DNA from 2 places in the Kitasatospora sp. NPDC059408 genome. Region 2 is predicted to be linked to the other one. Evidence: riboswitches for the same ligand, from Rfam matches in the RefSeq annotation. Region 2 holds a riboswitch; the other holds the start of a gene.
The links. Region 2 has a riboswitch for guanidine ahead of ACFXDE_RS05645 (SMR family transporter). Riboswitches for the same ligand answer to the same signal wherever they lie in the genome.
Positions count from the first base shown of each region.

Region 1 (3,389 bases), on a different contig from region 2:
CCAGGCGGTGGACCGCCTCCTGCCCCGCCTCGGCCCGCGCCGCCTGGCCGTGCCCGCCCTGCTGCTGGCGGCGGCGGTCCTGACCGCGTTGGCTTTCACCGAAGACCCGTGGGCGGTAAGGGCGTTGATGTTCGCCGTGGGCCTGGTCCTGGGCACCGCCGTGCTCACCCTGCAGATCGCCGGCTTCGCCGACGTCCCGCCGCCCGCGACGGGCCGGGCGATGGCCCTGTTCACGATCGCCCGCACCCTCGGCGGAGCCCTGGGCATCGCGACGACCGCCGCCCTCGTCGCCCTCCTGGCCGACGGCGACAACCCCACCCCCTACCGCATCGCCCTCCTCGCCACCGCCCTCCCGATCGCCGCCGCTGTCCTCCCCGCCACCCGCCTCCCGAAGGCCCTCGCGCCCCCGCCACCGGAAGACTGATCACGCGGAGAGTCGATCCGCATCCCCGAACCGTTCGGGTTCGAACCGGACCTGTCTGGGCCGGTCCCCTATCGGGACCGACGGAGGGACCCGCTACTCGCTCGGCCAGAGGATCAGGTTCGGGAGGGCGTGGCGGGTCGGGGTGCCGCCCGACGATGTGAGGGCTGTGCGGATGTCGTGGAGGTCCTCGACCGTGAGCTGGAGCGGGGGTTCGTCGGGCTGGTAGGTGGTGCGGATCGGGTAGTCCACGCCCGGGGTGGTGGTCATCTCGATGTGACAGCCGAGCACGTGGGTGACCGGGCGGCGGTCGGCGAGGGCGATCAGGCGGTCGATGCTGCGCGTGAACGCGGGCCAGTCGTCGATGTAGAGCCGCCCGGGGTAGACGGTGTCGCCGGTGAGGAGGACTCCCGTCCAGGGGTCGTAGTACGTGACCGCCGCCGGGTGGTGGCCCGGGGTGGCGAGGCACTCCAGCACCCGGCCGCCGCCCAGGTCGACGAGGGCCACGGCGTCCGGGTCGGTGTCGAAGCCGAAGAAGGGCCATGCGACGGCCGGGTCGGCGGCGACCACGGTCGTGCCGGGGCGGTCGGCGAACTGGCCGTCGCCCGCGACGTGGTCGCCGTGCGGGTGGGTGTGCAGCACGAGCAGTCCGTACCCGTCCCGCGGGTGGCGGGCGAGCCACGCCCCGATCTGTTCGTCGACCACCGCGCGCAGCGGGAAGTGCGCGGCGTCGGCGGTCGCCCCGGTGTCGAGCAGCACCGCTCGCTCGGCCCCGAACAGGAGGTACAGGAACGGCGCCTCGTAGTGGACGGCCTTGTTCTGCCGCAGTACGACCGTGTGCTCGTCGTACGCGTGGACCTGGATCTCCGGCCCGGTGTCGTGCTTGGCCGACGGCGAGCCGTGGATCCACCGCACGTCCAGCGGCCGCGGCACCGGGACGGCCCGGGTGAAGTCGGGCATGACGCCTCCTCCGGTGCGTCGTCTTGTCGGGCCGGGTACGGCGCACGTCTCGTCCGGGGCGGGCGCGCCGGTGCGCCGCCACCGGGACGCTAGCACGGTGCCGGACCGCCCTCATGACGCTCCGGGGACCGCTTCCCGGACGCCGGTTTCCGGCCGGTCCGGCGCACCGAGTGGGAAGAGTTTTCCAGGCGACGTACAGTTCCGCTTCGTGATCGAGATCGAGATCGTCGTCGAACAGCAGGCGGGCGGTGCGTGGGACGCCCTGGCGGAGGCGGCCCGCGCCCTGACCGGGGAACTGGCCGGTCCCGTCGAGGAGACCACGGGCCTCGACCTCGGCCCCGGGGTGCGCCTCGCGCTGGTGGACCCGGACGCGTTCGCGCAACGCCGCGAGGCCTACGTGCGCCGGGTCTGCGAGACCGTCCTCGCGGGCGAGGCGCTGGCGGCCGTCGCGGACCCGGCGAAGCGCGAGAAGGCCGAGGCGGCGCTGCGCAAGGGGCCGGCGTCGGCGGACTCCGACCGCAGGATCAGCTGCGTGCCGTCCGGCCGGGTGGTGCAGGACGAGGAGGGCCGGTGGGTGCTCCTGCTGGCCCCGGCGCTGCTGGCGGGCGCGCCGCAGCGGGCCCCGCTGCGCGCGGTGCTGGCGCACCTGCTGACCCACCAGGCCCAGATCCGCGCGGGCGGTCCCCGGCCGGGGGCGGATGCGGTCGAGGCGCTGCTGCTCCACCGGACCTCCGGCGGCACGCGGGAGGACGACCCGGTCCTCGGCGCGCTGTGGGAGGGGCACGCGCGCTGGGCGACGCGCCGGCTGCTGGCCCGGGACCAGGCGGGGGAGCGGAAGACGGCCCGGGCCGCCCGGCTGCTGTCCCGCCTGCCGGGCGTGCGCGCCGAGTCGGACACCCACGAGAAGGCGGTGCGGTTCGTGCGCACGCTGGTCGAGGCGGGCGGGACGGAGACGGTGAACCGGATCTGGACGGACCGCTCCCTGGTGCCGACCCGCCGCGAGCTCACCTCCCCCGCCCGCTGGCTGGCCCGTACGGGGCTGGGGCCCGCGGAGGGCGGTCCCCCGGAGGGGTGAGGGGCCCGGGTCGGCGGCGGTCGCGCAGCAGGTGCGCGAGCCCGTCGGCGAGGCCGCCGCGCCAACAGGCGTAGTCGTGCCCGCCGTTGAACTCGCGGTATTCGAGGTCGTAGCCGCGCGCCGTGAGGACGTCGCGCAGGTGGCGGCTCTGGGCGAGGAGCAGCCATTCCTGGAGCCCCACCTCGACGTAGAAGCGCGCCGCGCGGCGCTCCTCGGTGGCGAAGCGGCGGGTGAGCCACTCGCTGCCGGCGTCGAACTCGGTCTCGTCCGGCCACCAGAACGAGCCGGACTGGGCGAGCGCGTTGCCGAAGCGCTCCGGGCGCCGGTAGGCGGCGAAGGCGGCGGTGAGGCCGCCCGCGCTCTGGCCGGCGACGACGGTGGCCGCCGGGTCCGTGGTGGTGCCGAACTCGCGGGCGGCCCAGGGGAGGAGCCGGTCGGCGAGGAAGTCGACGAAGGCCGGGTTGCAGCTGAGGTCGACCGCGCGCTCGGGGCCCATGGTGTGCACGAGCAGCGCGACCGTCGGGGGGAGGGCGCCGTCGGCCGCCAGGTTGTCGAGGGTGTCGCCGACGGACAGCACCTCGCCCCACATCTCGCCGTCGAGCAGCACCGCCACCGCGTACGGCGCGGCGGGCCCGTCGGCGCTCCAGCCGGCCGGGAGGTGGACGTCCACCCGGCGCCCGTCGAGCGCACGGGCCGTCGTCCGCCCGCGCGGCACGCCGTCGCGCCGGGCCGCGTACGGCTGGGCGGGCGCCTCGGGGAGGCTGAGGACGGTGGCGGGCCGCCGGCCGTCCCGGGCGGGGAGCAGGGGGCCGCCGTGCGGGTCGGGCCGGGCGTCGTCGAGGACGCGCATCCAGTCGGCGCGCGCGGTGCCGGGGGGCGCGCCGTGGAACGGGTACACCTGGTAGGACGCGCGATGGTCGGCCCGCAGGCGGT
Region 1 is NZ_JBHYWI010000029.1:29,711-33,099, reverse strand. Features, by position in the region: gene ACFXDE_RS20590 (DHA2 family efflux MFS transporter permease subunit) at 1-424, shown strand, start outside; gene ACFXDE_RS20585 (MBL fold metallo-hydrolase) at 518-1,381, opposite strand; guanidine-III (ykkC-III) riboswitch at 1,394-1,463, opposite strand; gene ACFXDE_RS20580 (zinc-dependent metalloprotease) at 1,590-2,456, shown strand; gene ACFXDE_RS20575 (alpha/beta hydrolase-fold protein) at 2,386-3,389, opposite strand, start outside.
Region 1: linked by a shared signal. The riboswitch ahead of ACFXDE_RS20585 (MBL fold metallo-hydrolase) and the one ahead of ACFXDE_RS05645 (SMR family transporter) in region 2 are both predicted to bind guanidine.

Region 2 (3,389 bases):
AACGCCGTCGAGGACGCCTTCAAGTCCATCGCGAGCAAGCCCGAGGTCCGGCTGGTGTCCTTCCGCCAGCTGGTCGACTGGCTGGACGCCCAGGACCCGGCGGTGCTGCGCAAGCTGCAGACCCTCGCCCCGGGCCAGGCCCCGGCGGGCGGCTGGGAGAGCTTCCTCGGCACCCCGGCGGCGCCGCCGTCCCCCACCGCCACCGCCGCCGCCAGCGCCCCGGCCGCCGCCGTCGGCTGACCGTCAGGCCCTGCGGACCCGGCCGGAGACCAGCGCCCCCAGCAGGGCCACCCCGGTCATCGTCAGGAAGATCACCGCGAAGGCGCCGGGCGACCCGGCGCCTTCGGCGTTCCCGTGGGCGACCGCCACCGAGCCGCCGCCCAGCGCCGAGAAGAGCACCCCGGCGAGGCCCACCAGCAGGACGTTGCCGAGCGCGTCGCTCATCTGCAGCGAGGCCGAGTTGGCCCCGGCGTCCTGCGGCGCGGACAGCTTCATCATCAGCACGCTGACGCTCGCGACCGTCAGCCCCATCCCGATGCCGCCGACGCCCCAGGCCACCGCCGCCGCCCAGACCGGCACGGCCGGGACCAGCACCAGCGCCGCCCCCGCGATCGCCACCGCGGTCAGCACGAACCCGCCCCGGATCATCGCCTCGCGGTGGCGCTCGGCGCCCGGACGGCCCTGCAGCCACGAGCCCAGCGCCCAGGACAGCCCGCCGCTGGTCAGCGTGAGCCCGGCCAGCGTCGGCGACAGGCCGCGCTGGGTGACCATCATCAGCGGGATGAACGCCTCCGCCGCGAAGAACGCCCCGGCGGCCACGCCGCGCAGCAGGATCACCGTCGGCAGACCGCGCCCGGCCCGCAGCGTGCCCTGGGGCAGCAGCCCGAGCACCGCCGGCAGCAGCAGCGCCGCACCGGCCGCCGCCGGGAGCAGCCCGATCGGGTCCAGCCGCTGGCCCGCGTACTGCAGCAGGCCGGCGCCGAGCGCCGCCATCGCGGCCAGCACGGTGCGGCGGCGGTCGAACTCCGCGCCCTTCGGCACGGGGTGCTCGCGCTCCGATCGGGCCAGCGCCGGACCCATCACCGCGAGCGGCAGCAGGATCAGCGCCGGCACGGCCAGGAACACCCAGCGCCAGCCCAGGTGCTGGGTGACGGCTCCGGAGACGACCGGTCCGACGATCGAGGGGAGCACCCAGGCCGAGGAGAAGGCCGCGAACACGGAGGGCCGCAGCCGTTCCGGGTAGGCCCGGCCGACCACGACGTACAGCGCGACGATCACCAGCCCGCCGCCCAGGCCCTGGACCGCCCGCCCGGCCACGAACAGCCACATCCCCGGCGCCGTCCCGGCCACCACCAGGCCCGCGCCGAACACCGCGATGCCGGTGAAGAGCGGTTGCAGCGGGCCGCGCCGGTCGCACCACTGGCCGGAGACGACCAGGGCGAACAGCGTGGTGGTGAAGTAGCCGGAGAAGGCGAAGGCGTACAGACCGAGGCCGTCCAGCTGCCGGGCCGCCACCGGCATCGCGGTGTTGACCGCCGTCGCCTCGAAGGCGAGCAGCAGGACCACCGACACGATCCCCAGCGTGAGGGCGCGGTAGCGGCCACTGAGCACCCCGCCGCCGGGGTCGTTCTCGACGGGTATCGGGGCGGAGTCGACCGAGGTGGGGGAGGCAGTGGTCATACGTAATATCGTAAGGGCCGTCTGGCGTTTGGACCCCTGACCGGAGTCGGTGATCGACTCCGCCGCAGGACCTAGGACACGCCTCGGGACACGCCCCGGGACCGGGTCAGTGGAGCACCTTCAGGCCGACCACGCCGGAGACGATCAGCAGCAGGCAGCCGATCCGGGCCAGGGTCACCGCGTCGCCCAGGACGGCCATGCCGTAGAGCGCGGTGCCGACCGCGCCGATGCCGACCCACACCGCGTAGCCGGTGCCGATCGGGATGGTGCGCATCGCGTACGCCAGTCCGCCCATGCTCAGCAGCAGGGCGACGCCGAAGACGAGACCGGGGACGAGGCGGGTGAAGCCCTTGGACGACTCCAGGGCGACCGCCCAGACGGTTTCCAGGACACCCGAGACGATCAGAACGAGCCAGGCCATGACGGTACGAACCTCCGCAGTCCACAGCGGCCGGATTGCCGCTGAACTGCGCCGTCTTGTCGTCACCGGGTACGACGCGCTCGTCCGGAGTGGCGGGAAAACGCCACTTGTCCCCGACGGTAGCACACATTGCCATACAGAATTTACAAAACGCCGTTGACCCCATTCTCGGAATCCGCCATCCTGAATTCACTGGCCGTGTGCCCGAGAGGCTCAGGGAACCGTCTGCAAAGCGGTACACACGGGTTCGAATCCCGTCACGGCCTCGGTAAAAGGAATTGCCGGTCGACTGCGAAAGTCGACCGGCAATTCCTCGTTCCGCATTTCTCTCACACCGCGACGGCGTCCTCCGGCCGGATCGGCAGGCGCCCCACCGGCAGACCGGTCGCGGCCCGGACGGCGGCGGCGACGGCCGCCGGGGCGACCACCGCGGGCACGGCGCTGACGGCCTTGGCACCGAAGGTCGCGACCACGTCCCGCTCCTCCAGCAGGGCCGCGATCCGCACCTCGGGGGTGTCCAGCGCGGTCGGCAGCCGGTAGCCGGTGAGCGACGGGTTCTGCAGCACGCCGCCCTCGGTGCGCAGCTCCTCCAGCAGCGCCAGGCCGACGCCCTGGGCCACGCCCGCCTCGATCCGGTCCTCGATCTGCCGCGGGTTGAGCGCCCGGCCGACGTCCTGCGCGACGGTCATCTCGACCACCCGGACGGCGCCCAGCTCGATGTCCACGTCCACGACCGCGCGCATCGCGCAGAAGGCGATGGAGACGAACGCGTCGCCCTGCCCGGCCTCGTCCAGCGGCTCGGTCGGGTGCGGGCGGCACTGCGCGGTGGCCCACAGCTCCTTGCCCTCCAGCGCCTCGGCGACCGGCATGCCGAGCACCCCGTCGTACGAGGTGATCTTGCCGTCGGCGATCTGGAGCAGCTCCACCGACATCCCGAAGTTGGCGGCGATCGGCTGGAGCAGCTGGTGGCGGACCATCAGCGCGGCCCGCTCGACCGCGCCGCCGGACACCCAGGTGTGCCGTCCGCGGGCGGAGGGCCCGGCGATCGACTGGTCGCTGTCGGCCGGCGCGATGTAGACCTCGCCGACCCCCAGCACGGTCTGCACGATCTGCCGGGCCAGCGTCGCGAAGCCCTGGCCGGAGTCGACGGCCGCGCAGATCACGGTCGCGTGGTCGCCGCTGACCCGCACGGTGGCGGTGGACACCTCGTCCTCGCCCTCGGCGCCGAGCATGTGCACCATGCCGACGGCGTAGCCGATCCCGCGCCGCACGGCGGCCGGGTCGCCGG
Region 2 is NZ_JBHYWI010000005.1:20,769-24,157, reverse strand. Features, by position in the region: gene ACFXDE_RS05655 (hypothetical protein) at 1-240, shown strand, start outside; gene ACFXDE_RS05650 (MFS transporter) at 244-1,680, opposite strand; gene ACFXDE_RS05645 (SMR family transporter) at 1,787-2,101, opposite strand; guanidine-III (ykkC-III) riboswitch at 2,147-2,212, opposite strand; tRNA gene ACFXDE_RS05640 (tRNA-Cys) at 2,296-2,367, shown strand; gene ACFXDE_RS05635 (xanthine dehydrogenase family protein molybdopterin-binding subunit) at 2,431-3,389, opposite strand, start outside.